DNA from 2 places in the Nocardia sp. NPDC060259 genome. Region 1 is predicted to be linked to the other one. Evidence: riboswitches for the same ligand, from Rfam matches in the RefSeq annotation. Region 1 holds a riboswitch; the other holds the start of a gene.

Region 1 (7,820 bases):
CACTATCACCGTGGGCAAGTCACCCGACGAGGTGTTCGCCGCCATCAACAATGTCTGGGGCTGGTGGTCGGAGACCATCGAGGGCACCACCGGTTCGGTCGGCGACAGCTACCTCTTCGAGGTGCCCGGCATCCATCGCTGCACGATGACGACCACCGAATCCGTCCCCGGCCGCCGCCTGGTCTGGCACGTGAGCGACTCGCACCTCACGTTCGTCGAGGACACCACCGAATGGGAGGACACCGACGTCGTCTTCGACATCACCGAAACCGCGGACGGCACCCAAGTCCGTTTCACCCATGAGGGTTTGGTGCCGGCGGGTGAATGCTACGAGGTGTGCTCCAACGCGTGGGGCGCCTACATCACGACGAGCCTGCGCGGCCTTCTCACCACCGGGGAGGGTGACCCGTTCCGGCGCACCAGCACCGGCGAGTCGGAGCTGCGCAAGCACGGCAATACCGACCTCGTGAACCTGGACGCGCTGCGCTGATCAGCCGCGCGGCGCGATGAGCAGTGTCTGCGTGCTGCGCCCGATCGGCCCGGTCTCGTCGAACAACGCGGACTCGGCGAGGCCGATGCCGTGCGGCTGCGGATGGGTCACCGCGTCCAGGCACACCCACTCACCGACCGGCTGCCGGTGCAGGGTGACGGTCAGGTCGGTATTGATGAACAGGTACTTCGACCAGTCGAGCACCGAACTCACCCCGTTGCCCGAGTCGGCGGCGGCCAGCGTCCGCTCGAGGGGACTCGGGGTGGTGCCCGCGACGATCGGATACTTCAACCGGATCCAGCAGATCGCGGGCCCCGGCCGTCCGAAAGAGCCGGAGGCGAAACGGTATTCGATACCGGTGTGGAAACCGATCCGCTGATCGGAGGGGAACACCTCGGGTTCCGTCGCCGTCGGCAGCGGACGTGTACCACTGGGCAGGAACTCGACCGGCAGATCGAGCGCCGGCTCACTGAGCTTGAGCCGCCACGCATTGGCCTGCATGACCGGGCCGCGCTCCGACGACAACGTCGCCTGGATCAGCTCCACGCTCCGCCCCGACCGCACCACCTCGGCGGTCGCCGTCAACGGCGCCAGCGGCACGGGCCCGAGGATCTCCACCGCGACCCGCCCGACCTGGAACCCCGCCCGCGGCGCACACCGCTCGATCACATGCCCGAGCAGCGCCGAGGGCGGCCCCGCGTGCTGCGCGTCCGGCGACCACGGCCCACGAGTGAGCTCGGTCGACTCGAACCGGTTCGGATCCGCCGGGTCGGGGCGATAGAAGGCTTCGGCCATATCGCCGACGCTACCGCAGGGGACGCGCGGCTACTGCCCACCTCCGGCGGAGCCGCTGGTCAGAGCGGTGAGGAGGTCGAGGAGGGGGCGGATAGGGCAGGGGTTGATGTCGGTCGACGTGCAGCCGAGGGATGCGGAGCCGGAGTCCGCGATGGGGGCGGCCGCCTGGGCAGTGCCGAGCGGAGCGGCGAGGGACAGGGCGGCGGCCACGACGGCACCGGCGACGAAGCGTTTCGTGCGAGCTTGCATGTCAGCACCCTACTGACCGGGGCGTGTGGGGAAAGCCCCCGAAATCCTGGGCTCGCTCAGTGCCCCGCCTCGTGGGCGAGGGTGGCGGCCTGCACCCGATTGGTCAGGCCGAGTCGTGGCAGGATGCCGCTGGCGTGCGGTTACGCCGATACCACGTTGAGCTGGGAGAGGACCCCGTTCGGGTCGCTGAGATAGCGATATCCCTCCACCGGGGGTGAAGCGGTGGTCCGACTCGATGACCACCTCGACGACTACGTCACGCGCGGTCGGCCGATCCGGATCGCCCAGCGTGTCCAGCAGCACCGTGGTGAGAACGGCGCCAGCCAACCCGGGATCCGTACGCCCGTGACCGAAGAACATCTGTGGACGGAGCCGAATGGTGTCCTCGAACGAGCGCACCTCGATCTGCGCGGACGAGTAGCGGTTCGGTTGTGCTGCCACGTCCTCGATCTTCCCAGATCGAGACCGGGACGAGGTCGGTCAGGACGACGGGGTCACGTCGACGAACCAGGTCGAGCCGGTGTCGATACAGCGCGCCGAAATACAGACCGGCCTCGTTCACACCGTCGAGCAGGCAGTCGCGGTCCAGCAGATTCATGCCGACGGTGCCGTAGGACCCGCGCCAGGAATAGCCGGGGGCTTCGGGGTCGGGACAATGCTAGCCCCGGAAACAGCCGGGACCGGCGCGGCAGAGCCGTGCCGGTCCCGGGGATCTGTCGGGTCAGACGACCGGCAGGTACACCTGGCTGCCGTGGTCGGCGAACTCGGCCGACTTCTCGGCCATGCCCGCTTCGATGGCGGCGACGTCGGTGAGCCCCTGCTTCTCGGCGTATTCGCGCACGTCGGCGGAGATGCGCATGGAGCAGAACTTGGGACCGCACATGGAGCAGAAGTGGGCGGTCTTGGCGGGTTCGGCGGGCAGGGTCTCGTCGTGGTATTCGCGGGCGGTGTCCGGGTCGAGCGAAAGCGCGAACTGGTCGTGCCAGCGGAATTCGAAACGCGCCTTGGACAATTCGTTGTCGCGGTCCTGGGCGTGCGGGTGGCCCTTGGCGAGGTCGGCGGCGTGGGCGGCGATCTTGTAGGTGATCACGCCGACCTTGACGTCGTCGCGGTTGGGCAGGCCGAGGTGTTCCTTGGGGGTGACGTAGCAGAGCATCGCGGTGCCCGCCTGGGCGATGATCGCGGCGCCGATGGCCGAGGTGATGTGGTCGTAGGCGGGTGCGATATCGGTGGCGAGCGGGCCCAGGGTGTAGAACGGCGCCTCTTCGCAGAGCTCTTCCTCCAGGCGAACGTTCTCGACGATCTTGTGCATCGGCACGTGGCCGGGACCCTCGATCATCACCTGCACGCCATAGGATTTCGCGATCTTGGTGAGCTCGCCGAGGGTGCGCAGTTCGGCGAACTGGGCCTCGTCGTTGGCGTCGGCGATCGAGCCGGGACGCAGGCCGTCGCCAAGGGAGAAGGTGACGTCGTACTTCGCGAGGATCTCGCAGAGCTCACGGAAGTGCGTGTACAGGAACGATTCCTGATGATGGGCCAGACACCACGCGGCCATGATCGAACCACCGCGCGAGACGATGCCGGTGACGCGCTTGGCGGTCAGCGGGATGTAGCGCAGCAGCACGCCCGCGTGCACGGTCATGTAGTCCACACCCTGCTCGCACTGCTCGATCACGGTGTCGCGGTACATCTCCCAGGTGAGCTTGGTCGGATCACCGTTCACCTTCTCCAGCGCCTGGTAGATCGGCACGGTGCCGATCGGGACGGGGGAGTTGCGCAGGATCCACTCGCGGGTCTCGTGGATGTTCTTGCCGGTCGACAGATCCATGATGGTGTCGGCGCCCCAGCGCGAGGCCCACACCATCTTCTCGACCTCTTCGGCGATCGACGACGACACCGCCGAGTTGCCGATATTCGCGTTGATCTTGACCAGGAACTTCTTGCCGATGATGGTCGGCTCCAGCTCCGGGTGCTTGTGGTTGGCCGGGATCACCGCGCGACCGGCGGCGACCTCGTCACGCACCAGCTCCGGCGAGACGCCCTCGCGAGCGGCGATGAAGCGCATTTCCGAGGTGATGATGCCCTGGCGCGCCCAGGCGAGCTGGGTGGGCGGGCCGTCGACGCCTGGCTTGTCCCACTCGTCGCGCAGCTTCGGCAGACCGGCCTCGAGGTCGATCACCGCGTTGTCGTCGGTGTACGGGCCGGAGGTGTCGAAGACGTCGAAATGGTCGCCGTTGGTGAGGTTGATCCGGCGCACCGGAATGCGCAGGCCGTCGACCTCCTGGTAGTGCTTGACGCTGCCCTGGATCGGCCCGGTGGTGACGGTGTCGACCGGAGCGGTGCTCCCGTTCGAAGGCGTGGCTGTGCCCATGATGTTCCTCCCTACGCCGGCATTACCCGGTCAGGTTCATACGGTCGACGGCCCTGAGCGCCCTGTGCGAATGGGCTAGCCGTCCTCTCAGCCCGCTGGTGCGAGCCCCCGTTGGCGTGTGAAATTTTTCGAGGCCGACCATACCTGCCGTGGTTCGCGACCCGCCCGGGAAGTCCGGGGCGGGCCGCGAACAGCTCAGACCGAGACCGGTGCCGGCACGGGCTGCTCGACCTTGCCGGTCTCCGGCTCGTCCGCCTCGTGCAGCCCGAACCTGTTGTGCAGCTTGACCAGTGGCTTGGGCGACCACCAGTTCCAGGTGCCCATCATCCGCATCAGCGCGGGCGCGAGCAGCCCGCGGATGACGGTGGCGTCGCTGATCACGGCCAGCGCGCAGCCGAGGCCGAACAGCTTCATCATCGACACGCCGGAGGTCGCCACGCCGAGGAACACGATGCTCATCAGCAGCGCGGCGGCGGTGAAGATGCGGCCGGTGCGGGCCACGCCCATGGCGACGGCCTCGGTATTGCCCTCGGTGGTCTTGGGTCCGGCCAGCCATTCCTCGCGAATCCGGGAGAGCAGGAACACCTCGTAGTCCATGGAGGCGCCGAAGGCCAGGCTGAACATGAGGATGGGCATGGCCAGGTTGAGCGTGCCGGTGGAGGTGAAGCCGAGCAGCCCCGACAGGTTCCCCTCCTGGAAGATCCACACCATCGCGCCGAACGTCGCGGCCAGCGACAGGATGTTCAGCGCCAGCGCCTTCACCGGCAGCACCACACTGCCGGTGAACAGGAACAGCAGCACCAGCGTGGTGATCGCGATCAGCGCGCCCGCCAGCGGCAGCTTGCCGGTGATCGCGGTGACCGAGTCCTGATTGAGGGCGGCCGGGCCGGTGACCAGCGCATCGGACGGAGCCGGGACGGCGCGCATAGCGTCGAGCTGGGTGCGGCCCGCCTCGGAGTACGGGTCGAGCGTGGTCGCGACCGACAGGTACGCGCCCGCCGACGGGTCCGACATCTCCGGCACGCCGGCGGCCACCCGCAAACCGTTGCGGTAGACGGCGGAGCTGCTGAGCACGGCAGGCACATCGGGCACCGTGGACAGCTCGCGGGCGTAGGCGTCCAGGTCGGCGGGGGTGCCCCGGAACTCGGGCAGCACGATGGTCGCGCTCGACGCCATGTCGGCGTCGAACTCGGTGCGCAGCACGTCACCGACCTCGCGACTGGCCACGCCGGTGGGCAGCGAGCGGTCGTCGGGGTAGCCGAACTGGACCCCGAGGAACGGCGAGCCGAGCAACAGCAGGAACGCGGTGGTCGCCAGCGCGATCGGCAGCGGCCGCTTCATCACGGCGGTGACCAGGCGGTACCAGAACGTCTGCTGCGGCTGCTTCTCCGCGCGCGGCGCCAGCCGGAACAGCTTGCGCAGCGGTGCGCGCAGATCGATCGCATCGATCCGGTGTCCGACCAGGATGAGCAGCGCGGGCAGCACGATCACGGCCGCGGCGGTGGCGGCCGCGACGACCGCGATGCCCGCGTAGGCGAACGACTTGAAGAAGTACTGCGGGAACACCAGCAGCGCCGACAGTGACAGCGCGACGACCAGCGCCGAGTAGACCACCGTCCGGCCCGCGGTGCGGATCGACCGGATCACCGCATCGGTGGGGGTGGCGCCCGCGGTCAGTTCCTCGCGATACCGGCTGACGATGAACAGGCTGTAGTCGATCGCCAGCGCGAGGCCGAGCGCGGTGGTCATGTTCAGCGCGAAGATCGACACATCGGTGACCGCGGTCAGCACCCGCAGGATGCCCAGCGCCGCCGCGATCGCGAACAGGCCGATCGCGATGGGCAGCGCCGCGGCCACGACACTGCCGAACACCAGCGCCAGCAGCAGACCGGTCACCGGGATGGCGACGGCCTCGGCGATCACCAGATCCTTGCTGATCTGGGTGTTGATATCGGAGAACGACGCGGCGAGACCGCCCGCCTCGATCGTCACCGGCCCGCCCGCGACCCGCACTTGTTCGCTGAGCTCGGCCGCGCGCAGCGGCAGCTCCGCGTCGTCGCCCTCGATGGTGGCCAGGATGAGCGCTCGCTTGCCGTCCTTGCTGCGCAGGGCCTGCTTCAGATCGGGGCGCGAGGTCCAGTACGACTGCACACCGCTGACGATCTCGGGATCTTTCCGCAGCTGGGCGATCGCGGTATCGGCGGCGGCGCGGGCCGCGGGCGAATCGGCGCCGTCCTCGGCGGTCACGAGCAGGACGTAGTTCGGCTCTGAGCCGGGGAAGTGCTCGCTCAGGTACTGGCTCGCCTGCACCGAATCAAGATCCTCGGTGACGAATCCGCCCGATTTCATATGCGAGTGCACGGTGGCGCCGATCGCGCCACACAGGATCATCAGCAACAGTGCGACCGTGACCACCAGTCGTGGTCGGCCCACGGCGGCGCGGGCGATTCTCGTCAACATCGTCGGGGGGCTCTCTGCTAGGGATCGTCGAAAGTCACCGTATCCCGCAATGAATTTTGCCCGATACCACCCCAAGGTGGAGGATGGACCACTACCATCTCCGCCCCTGGGCGGTTGCCGAGTGGATTCCGCTGCTCGCTACGGCGTGGACGAACCGCCGAACAGGGCCTGCCGCAGCAGGGCGAAGACGTCCGAGATCTGCTCCGAGGAACTGGGTGCGCAGGGCACGGGATAGGGACCGCATGTTGCCGCTGCCGCCGGCGCCGCCAACGGCAGCTGAACGAGGCCGATGAGGGCGAGACCTGCCACGGCGGTGATGGTGGATTTCATGGATGTACCTCCGGATGCGTTGTTCGGACGCGGTCACGGTATCGATAGGTGCGGTGGCCGCGGCAGACCCGAGTTCCGGTGGCATCAAGTGTTGCGGGCGGGCAGGATTCGTCCACTGACGTGGCCGAGGCCGATGCGGCGGCCCGCCGTGCCGGGGGCGGTGGCGGTGATCGTCACCTCGTCACCGTCGGCCAGGAAGGTACGGGATTCGCCGCGCACGGTGACGGGTTGCGTTCCGCCCCAGGACAGCTCGATGAACGAACCCCGCTGGGTGGGTTCGGGGCCGGAGATGGTGCCGGAGGCGTAGAGATCGCCGGGGCGGATCGAGGCGCCGTTGGCGGTGAGGTGGGCGAGCATCTGCGCTGGGGACCAGTACATGCGCGAATAGGGCGGGTGCGCAACGACTTCGCCGTTCCAGCTGACGGTCAGATTGATGTCGAGGCCGTGGTTTTCGGTGCCGCGCAGGTAGGGGAGTGGTTCCGGCGACTGCGCGGGCAGGGGAATCCGGGCGTCGGCCAGCGCGGCGAGCGGGGTGATCCAGGCGGAGATCGAGGTGCTGAACGACTTGCCGAGGAACGGGCCGAGCGGCTGGTACTCCCAGGCCTGGATGTCGCGGGCCGACCAGTCGTTGACCAGGGCGACACCGAAGACGTGCTCGGCGAACTCGTCGACACCCACCGGAACACCGAGCGGCGAGCCGGTGCCGACCACGAAACCCAGCTCGGCTTCGATATCGAGCCGTTGCGAAGGCCCGAATTCCGGTGCGCCGGAATCGGTGCGGCGCTGTCCCCGGGGCCGGACCACCGGTGTCTCCGACACGACGACCGTCCCCGCGCGGCCGTGATATCCCACGGGCAGATGCCGCCAATTAGGCAGCAGCGGTTCGCTATCCGGCCGGAAGAGCCTGCCCAGGTTCGTGGCGTGGTCGATACTGGCGTAGAAGTCGACGTAGTCGCCGATCCGTACCGGCAGCGCCAGGTCGACCGCGTCGACGGGATGTAGCGCGTCGACCGGCAGTTCGGTCTCGGCGAGCTCGCGCAAGCGGTCACGCACCGTGCGCCAGCGGGCGGGCCCGGCGGCGAGGAAGGCATTGAGATCCGGTCGGGCGAAGATCGGATCACCGAG
Region 2 (7,820 bases), on a different contig from region 1:
TCGGCCACGGTGCGCACCACTGCATCGGCGCATCGCTGGCCCGCCTCGAGGCCGCCGTTGCGCTGCCTGCGCTGTTCGACCGGTTCCCGGAATTGAGACTTGCCACGAGCCCGGACGAGTTGGCGCCGGTGCAGAGTTTCATCTCCAACGGGCACACCAGTATTCCGGTGTATCTGCACGCAAACTAGGTCGAACTCGCCGCCTCCGCGCATTCCTGCCGGAGGCGGCACCTTCGCTGTGAATACCAAACGAGTCATGGGGTAGTCGACTACGCGTGACGAACCCGCGTTCGAAGGCGCAGGCTGACGAGAGCACAACACCATCTGGAGGTGCACTCATGACATCGACCACGACGCCGGCTCCCCGCACGGAACCTCCCACGTCGCAGATCCGCTACTCACCGGGTTTCCCCGCCGAGCACCGCCGTTACGTGGAGAAATCGATCGAAAGCATGATCGAACGTTCCTCCGCGGAGACCGCGCGCATGCGCGCCGACGCCGCCGAACGGACCGCGATCTCGCAGGCGCTCTACGCCCCCCTGATACGACTGGCGCAACAGGATCCGGATACAGCGGGCATACTGCGAAAAGCGGACGAAACGCCGGTACCGTTCGACGAGGATCTGGTACACCCGCAGCGTAGCGACTCGCACGGGAACCACCCGGGAACAACGGCAACGCTCGATATCCGGGCAGGCACCGAGATCTTCGGGATCCCGTATCACTTCGACTGGGCGTGGCACGACCCGGCTGGCGGCAGACCGTTCAAACTCGTTGTCGATCGCCCCAACGGGGTCGTCGCCATCGACGGCCGCGCCGGTCCGAAGATCGACGGCGCCGAGAATTTCGTGTACACGCGTGCCGGATTCGGGGTCACGCTGCTGACCGACCGCGTGGTCTCCGTGATGGGTCGCGCGTACCGGACGACCGACGACCACTACACGGTCGGCGCCGGGTTCGGCGGCGACGCCACCGCCGAGGGTGGTACCGATCTCTCGGTCTTCGAGAACGGCAACTTCGTCACCTCCGCCACCGACAAACGCTGGCGTAAGCGGGTCAGCCAGAACGAGGTCGACGTGTACAGCAGCGGCGGATTCGGTCCCGGGGCGACCATCGACGTGTTCTGGACGATGCGCCCGGGCAACACCTATACGTTCAACGTCGGAGCGTGGGTCTACGCCCACCGGAACGACGGCCTCGGCAACACCTGGAGCCAGTCCTCCATTATCGCGAACCTCATCTTCATGAGCGTCTTTCGATAGCGGCGCGTCGCCAGGGTCGCAATGGCGAAGAGGCGGTCGAACGTCGGCCGAACGCCCTCCTCGGATCTAGAACGCGTTCTACACTCCGGCCATGGACCTTGTCGCGATCGAGGAGATCAAGCGTCTCAAGCACCGCTACTTCCGCACCCTCGACCTGAAGCGGTGGGACGAGTTCGCGGACTGCCTCGCCGAGGACGTGTCCGCGCGCTATGGCACTCAGGCCATGGCCGCGCCGCTGCATTTCGACAACCGAGCCGGCGTTGTGGCGTTCATGGAGAAGAACCTCGGACCTGGGATCGTCACGATCCACATCGCCAACCATCCTGAGATCGATGTCGATGGCGATACCGCGAAGGGTTCCTGGGCGTTCGAGGACACTGTTCTCGTGCCGGGCGCGAAAGTGCAGATCCGTGGTGGCGGATACTATTCCGACACCTATCGTCGCGACCCGGACGGGTTGTGGCGGATCTCCTCGACACGGTACGAGCGCATCTATGAGGCGTTGACCTCGCTGGAGGACCTCCCGAGCTTCACACTGCTCGCCAACCGCTGGGATCCATCGCTCGAGCACTGACCACCGGCACGCCGTGGTGGGCTCATCGACCCTTCACCGAGCGGTCGAGCTAGCGCTGTTCCGTGAACGCCCGACGTGACTCCTCGTGCAGGATCGCGAGGAGCTCCTTTTCGAGCGCGACGAATTCGGGAGTGGTGATCGTGGACAACCCGCGCGGTCGCGGCAGGTCGATGCGCAGTTCGTAGCGCACGGTGGCCGGGCGCGCCGACAGTACGAGCACGCGATCCGACAGGTACACCGCCTCACGGACATCATGGGTGATCATCAGGACCATCCAGCGGTAGCGCTGCCAGACCTCCTGTAACCACGACTGCATCTCGGTGCGGGTCAGTGAGTCGAGTGCGCCGAAGGGTTCGTCGAGCAGCAGCAGTTCGCGCTCCTGGACCACGGTCCGCAGAAGGGCGGCCCGCTGTCGCATCCCGCCCGACAGCTGGGACGGGCGAGTGTCCTCGAAACCGGACAGGCCGAATATCGGGAACAGTTCGCGGGCGCGGCGCCGGGCCTCCGATTTCGGGACACCCTGGACGCGCAAGCCGAGGATGGTGTTGTCGAGGACGGTTCGCCAGGGGAACAGCAGGTCCTTCTGCGGCATGTAGGCGCAGTGCGATGCGGTGTCCTCGCCGTCGGCCGCGCGGAAGCCGACGCTGCCGGAATCGGGGGATTCGAGTCCGGCCAGCATGTTGAACACGGTGCTCTTGCCGCAACCACTCGGCCCGATGACGGTGACGAACTCGCCCGATCGGACCGTGAACGACACCCCGCCCAGCACCTCGAGGTCCGGGCTGCGCCGACCGGGCTGCGGAAACGACTTGGTCAGATGGTCGACGACGATTCGGTCGCCCCCGGTGTCAGTCATGTCGGCTCCTGTTCTGCGCGCGCGACCACGGCGCGACGAGGCGTTCGATCGCGAACGTCGACAGGTACAGCGTGATACTCAGCAGTGCCGTGACCAGCACCGCCGCCAATACCAGGTCGGTGCGGAACGAATTCTTCTGCAGGCTCATATAGATGCCGAGTCCGGCGCTCGCGCCGACATATTCGGCGAACACCGCACCGACGACCGCGTAGGTGATCGCGATCCGTAGCGCCGTGAAGAACCGCGGCAGCGCGGACGGCAGGCGCACGTAGCGGAACTCCTGCAGCCGCGAGGCGCCCATGCTCCGCAGCAGCGCGCCCGCGTCACGGTCGGCCGCGGCGAATCCCTCGATCAGGCCGATAGCCATGGGGAAGAAGGTGACCAGCGCGACCACCAGGATCTTCGGCAGCAGACCGAACCCGAACCAGATGATCATCAACGGTGCGATCGCGACGATCGGCACGGTCTGCGACGCGACGAACAGCGGCACCAGCGCACGCCGCAGCCAGGGCGAGAAGTCCACGATCACCGCCAGCACCCACGCCAGCGTCAGCGACACCGCGAACCCGACCACCGTCACCTGCAAGGTGGCGGCCGCGTGCGAACCGATCTCGTCGCGGTGTGCCCACCCCTGCTGGACGACCCGCAGTGGCGACGGCAGCACCTGCGGACGGACGCCACTGCTCGTGACGTAGACCTGCCAGATCGCGACGAGGACCACCACCGTGACCAACGACGGCACCGCCCACCGGATCCCGGCCCAGCGAGCCGCCCCGCCGTCACCGTCGGCGGGGACCGGCGGTGACGCGGCTACGGACCGCTCACGGGGTGGCGAGGTACTCATTGGTGAAATAAGTCGACCAGTCGGGTTCGGTGGTCAGCGGCTTCCCGTCGGGGCCGGTCAGCAGGCCACCCCGGTACAGGAAGCCGGAATTCGCCGACCACTGCTCCACCGTCTGGAGGCCCACCTTGCCCGCGGCGTTCTTCATGAACTGCTCGGCCAGCATGCGCTGGCTCTCGAAGACCAGTTTTTCGTCGGTGAACGCGCCCGGATTGGCGTCGATGAGATCCTGGGCCGCCGCGTCCGGATTGTCCGCGGCGAACTGGTAGCCGCGTTGCAGCGCCTGCACGAATTTCGCGGCGCGGTCCGGGTTCTGGGCCAGCCAGCCCTCGTTGCCGTCGACCACGATCGCGTAGGCGTCCGGGAAACCGAAGTCCGTGTACCGGAAGTAGCGCATCGGGGTGCCGTGGTGTTCGGCCTCGATCCCTTCCCACGCCAGATACGAGACGGTGAAGTCGGCCTTGCCGGAGTAGACCGCTTCGTAGGCCGACGAACCCAGCATCACCGAGGTGAAATCGCCGGTGCCACCGTCGTTGCGGATGACCTGCTGGAGGGCTTCCTTCTCGCCCGGGTCGCCGAAACCGGCGTAGGTCTTGCCGTCGAGGTTCTTCGGGCTCGCGAGGTCGGCGCGATCGGCGCGCACGCCGATCCCCGTCGCCCAGTGCTGCAGCGGGGCGAGCACCGACTTGACCCGCGCACCCGACGCGCGGGCGAAGGTCGACGAGTTGTGGGTGCTGATCCCGAACTCCGCGTTGCCGGCATCGATCACCGTGTCGACGGAGGTGTTGTTGTACGGCAGGACCTGCACGTCCAGACCCGCGTCGGTGAAATAGCCGCGCTGCAACGCGACGTAGAGCCCGACGTGGTTGGTGTTCGGTGTCCAGTCCAGCGCGAACCGGATGGTGTTGTCGGAGCCGCCGCCCGAACCGCAGGCGGTGAGCAGCGACACGGCCGCGACGGTGGTGGCCAGGACCGCGATCGCGCGGCGCAGACGCCCGGTCATGCGGCGGGCCAGGGCTGCGGATGCAGGGCAGTGTCCCAGAACATCAACTCGTAGCGCACGGCGGCGACGAACGCCTTCTCCATCGCCGCGCGCTCCTGCTCGCCCGCCGCCTCGGCGGCGGCATCGACCAGCGTTCGAGCCGTGGCCGCGGACTGCTGGAACTCCGCCGCGCCGTAGGTGGTGACCCACTGGGCGTACGGGTGTGTGGGGTCGGCGGCGATCACCTTCGCGGCGCTCTCGGCCAGGTCGCGTCCCACTTCGGCATAGATCCAGAAGCAGGGCAGCGCGGCTGCCGCGGCGACGGCGTAGGACTCGGTCGCGGCGGCCGCGATCAGGTAGGAGACGTAGGCCAGGCAGGTCTGCGAATGCTCCGGCTCACCCTGCCGCGGGGGCAGCACGCCACCGGTGAGCAGCTGCTCGTGCATGGCCGACTCGACAGCGGCGGCGTTCGCGGACGAGGTCGCCCAGAAGGCCGCGGTCTGCGGGTCCGGCGACTTGGCGGCGAGAATCGCCAGTGCCTTCGAGTACCCGGTGAGATACAGCGAATCCTGCTCGATGTAGGTGCGGAACACCTCGAGCGGCAACGTGCCCTCGCCGAGGTGCCGCAGGAATTCCAGGTCGTCGATCGCACTCCGCAGGACTTTGGTCCGGTCCCAGAGGTGATCGGTGAACAGGTCGGTATTTGTGGTGTGGGCGCGCAACACCGTGACATCCCTTCGTCAGCATTACCTGAACAGGTTCAGCGGGTCTGTTCTCAGCCTCGCGGTCGCGAGGCACCCCGTGTCAGAACTCGACCGACACTAGCAGCGACCGCCGACACGCGGACTACGCCCGGTTCCGTCCAGACCCCCGGTGACGGTGGTAAGTGTTCGGCCGCGGATCGGTGCCAAGTAACTTGGCTGCCAAGGAAGCCGTCTTCCGCACCCGTCGGACCCGCCGAACAAAGAGAGCTGATCAATGTCGACCTCTACCGCGCGTGCACACATCGGTGTCACCGGCCTGGCCGTGATGGGCAGCAACATCGCCCGCAACTTCGCCAAGCACGGCTATACCGTCGCGCTGCACAACCGTTCCGTGGCCAAGACCGACGCGCTGCTCGCCGAGCACGGCGGTGACGGCGATTTCGTCCGCACCGAGACCGTCGAGGAGTTCGTCGCCGCGCTGGAGAAGCCGCGGCGGGTGCTGATCATGGTCAAGGCGGGCGAGGCAACCGACACCGTCATCGAGGAGCTGGCTGCCGTGATGGAGCCGGGCGACATCATCATCGACGGTGGCAACGCCCTCTACACCGACACCATCCGTCGCGAGGCCGCCCTGCGCGAGCGCGGCCTGAACTTCGTCGGGGCGGGCATCTCGGGCGGCGAGGAGGGCGCGCTCAACGGTCCGGCGATCATGCCGGGCGGACCGAAGGAGTCCTACGAGTCGCTGGGCCCGTTGCTGGAGTCCATCGCGGCGCAGGTCGACGGCACGCCGTGCTGCACCCACATCGGCCCCGACGGTTCCGGGCACTTCGTCAAGATGGTGCACAACGGCATCGAATACGCCGATATGCAGCTGATCGGCGAGGCCTACCACCTGTTCCGGGACGCGCTCGGTCTCGACGCCGGGCAGATCGCGGACGTGTTCACACAGTGGAACTCCGGGGACCTGGAGAGCTACCTGGTCGAGATCACCGCCGAGGTGCTCGCGCAGGTCGACGCGAAGACCGGCGAGCCGCTGGTCGACGTCATCGTCGACGCGGCCGAGCAGAAGGGCACCGGCCGCTGGACGGTCAAGTCCGCGCTCGATCTTGGTGTGCCGGTGACCGGCATCGCGGAGGCGGTCTTCGCGAGGGCGCTGTCCGGTTCCCGTGCCCAGCGCAAAGCCGCGGTGGGTCTCGCGTCGGGCACACTCGCCGACAAGCCCACCGATGTCGAGCAGTTCACCGAGGACATCCGGCAGGCGCTGTACGCGTCCAAGGTGGTCGCCTACGCACAGGGCTTCGATCAGATCGCCGCGGGCAGCGCCGAGTACGGCTGGGATCTGCGCCCGGGTGATATGGCGACGATCTGGCGCGGCGGCTGCATCATCCGCGCCCGGTTCCTGAACCGGATCAAGGAAGCCTACGAGCAGGACCCCGCCTTGCCGAGCTTGATCCTCGCGCCGTACTTCCGACAGGCGATCGAGACCGCGATCGACAGCTGGCGGCGCGTGGTGTCCACCGCCACCCTGCTCGGGATCCCGGTCCCGGCGTTCGCGTCCTCGCTGTCCTACTACGACGCGCTGCGCGCCGAACGCCTGCCCGCCGCCCTGACCCAGGGCCAGCGCGACTTCTTCGGCGCGCACACCTACGAGCGCGTCGACGCCGACGGCAAGTTCCACACCCTGTGGAGCGGTGACCGCAGCGAAGTGACCGCGGACTGATCTCCGGATACGAGTCTGGCGGGGGATAGGATCGCAAACCCCTTCGGTATCCCCAGCCGGGCACACCCCCTCTGACATGTTCGGAGGGGGTTTCTCGTATCCGGAGGTGCTCAGCGCGGCCGGGGTGGACTCGCCGCGATCCCGCCCGATCGGGGAGTGAGCTTGCCGCCGTGACTATTCCACTGCGGAGCCCTGGTCAGTGGCGCTCTTCGAGGCCGACCGATTCTCGGAGTCGGGCGGCGGCCGCGTGGAGTTCGGGGTCGGTGGAGGCTGAGGAGGTCATGAGGGTGGCCAGGGCCTCGGCGATGACATTGAGTTTCTCCTGGGCGGTCTCGCTGGCGCGGCGGCCCGCGTTTTCGAGGAGGACCACCAGCAGCAGGGTGAAGACGCTCGCGACGGTGTGGATGGCGACCTGCCAGGTTTTGAGATCCGTCCACCACGGCAAGCTGATCAGCCACGCGGCGACGATGGCGACGCAGAGGAAGAAGAACGGAGCCTGGCTCACCCGCAGCTCGGCCTGCTCGACGAACCGGTCGAAGGGCGATCGGTGATCACGTACACGACGGCTGCGCGCGGCTTCGGTGCGGCGCTCCATCACCGGATTCTAGTCTCCTCGAACTCGGGTCGCATCACTGCCGACGCCCCGGACATTCCTTTATCTGTTCACTTGGACAGATAAAGGGCGTAGTGTTCTGAGAGGTGAACGGCAGCATCGTGGCAATGCACATGAGCGACGGGATCGTCGATGCGCCGACGTCGCTGATCTTCGCGGGGATCGCGGCCGTGGGGCTCGGGTTCGCGGGCTGGCGAGCGCGGGCCGAACTCGATGAGCGCGCGGCGCCGATGGCGGGGCTGGTGGCCGCGTTCATCTTCGCGGTGCAG

Evidence for each region. A riboswitch is a leader RNA that binds a small molecule or an ion and turns the genes downstream of it on or off. The one in region 1 is predicted to bind thiamine pyrophosphate.
Region 2: another riboswitch for thiamine pyrophosphate. It lies ahead of ACFWF2_RS00515 (TenA family protein); the one in region 1 lies ahead of thiC (phosphomethylpyrimidine synthase ThiC).

What each region holds. Positions count from the first base shown of each region.
Region 1 covers NZ_JBHXAY010000005.1:28,843-36,662, forward strand. Annotated here, with positions in the region: gene ACFWF2_RS03745 (SRPBCC domain-containing protein) at 1-490, shown strand, start outside; gene ACFWF2_RS03750 (thioesterase family protein) at 491-1,285, opposite strand; gene ACFWF2_RS03755 (hypothetical protein) at 1,316-1,534, opposite strand; gene thiC (phosphomethylpyrimidine synthase ThiC) at 2,256-3,905, opposite strand; TPP riboswitch at 3,897-4,027, opposite strand; gene ACFWF2_RS03765 (MMPL family transporter) at 4,101-6,365, opposite strand; gene ACFWF2_RS03770 (hypothetical protein) at 6,504-6,695, opposite strand; gene fahA (fumarylacetoacetase) at 6,780-7,820, opposite strand, start outside.
Region 2 covers NZ_JBHXAY010000001.1:91,394-99,213, reverse strand. Annotated here, with positions in the region: gene ACFWF2_RS00545 (cytochrome P450) at 1-188, shown strand, start outside; gene ACFWF2_RS00540 (hypothetical protein) at 338-1,261, shown strand; gene ACFWF2_RS00535 (nuclear transport factor 2 family protein) at 1,353-1,835, shown strand; gene ACFWF2_RS00530 (ABC transporter ATP-binding protein) at 1,885-2,691, opposite strand; gene ACFWF2_RS00525 (ABC transporter permease) at 2,684-3,535, opposite strand; gene ACFWF2_RS00520 (ABC transporter substrate-binding protein) at 3,513-4,535, opposite strand; gene ACFWF2_RS00515 (TenA family protein) at 4,532-5,239, opposite strand; TPP riboswitch at 5,230-5,326, opposite strand; gene gndA (NADP-dependent phosphogluconate dehydrogenase) at 5,493-6,938, shown strand; gene ACFWF2_RS00505 (low affinity iron permease family protein) at 7,135-7,533, opposite strand; partial or broken gene ACFWF2_RS00500 (energy-coupling factor ABC transporter permease) at 7,638-7,820, shown strand, end outside.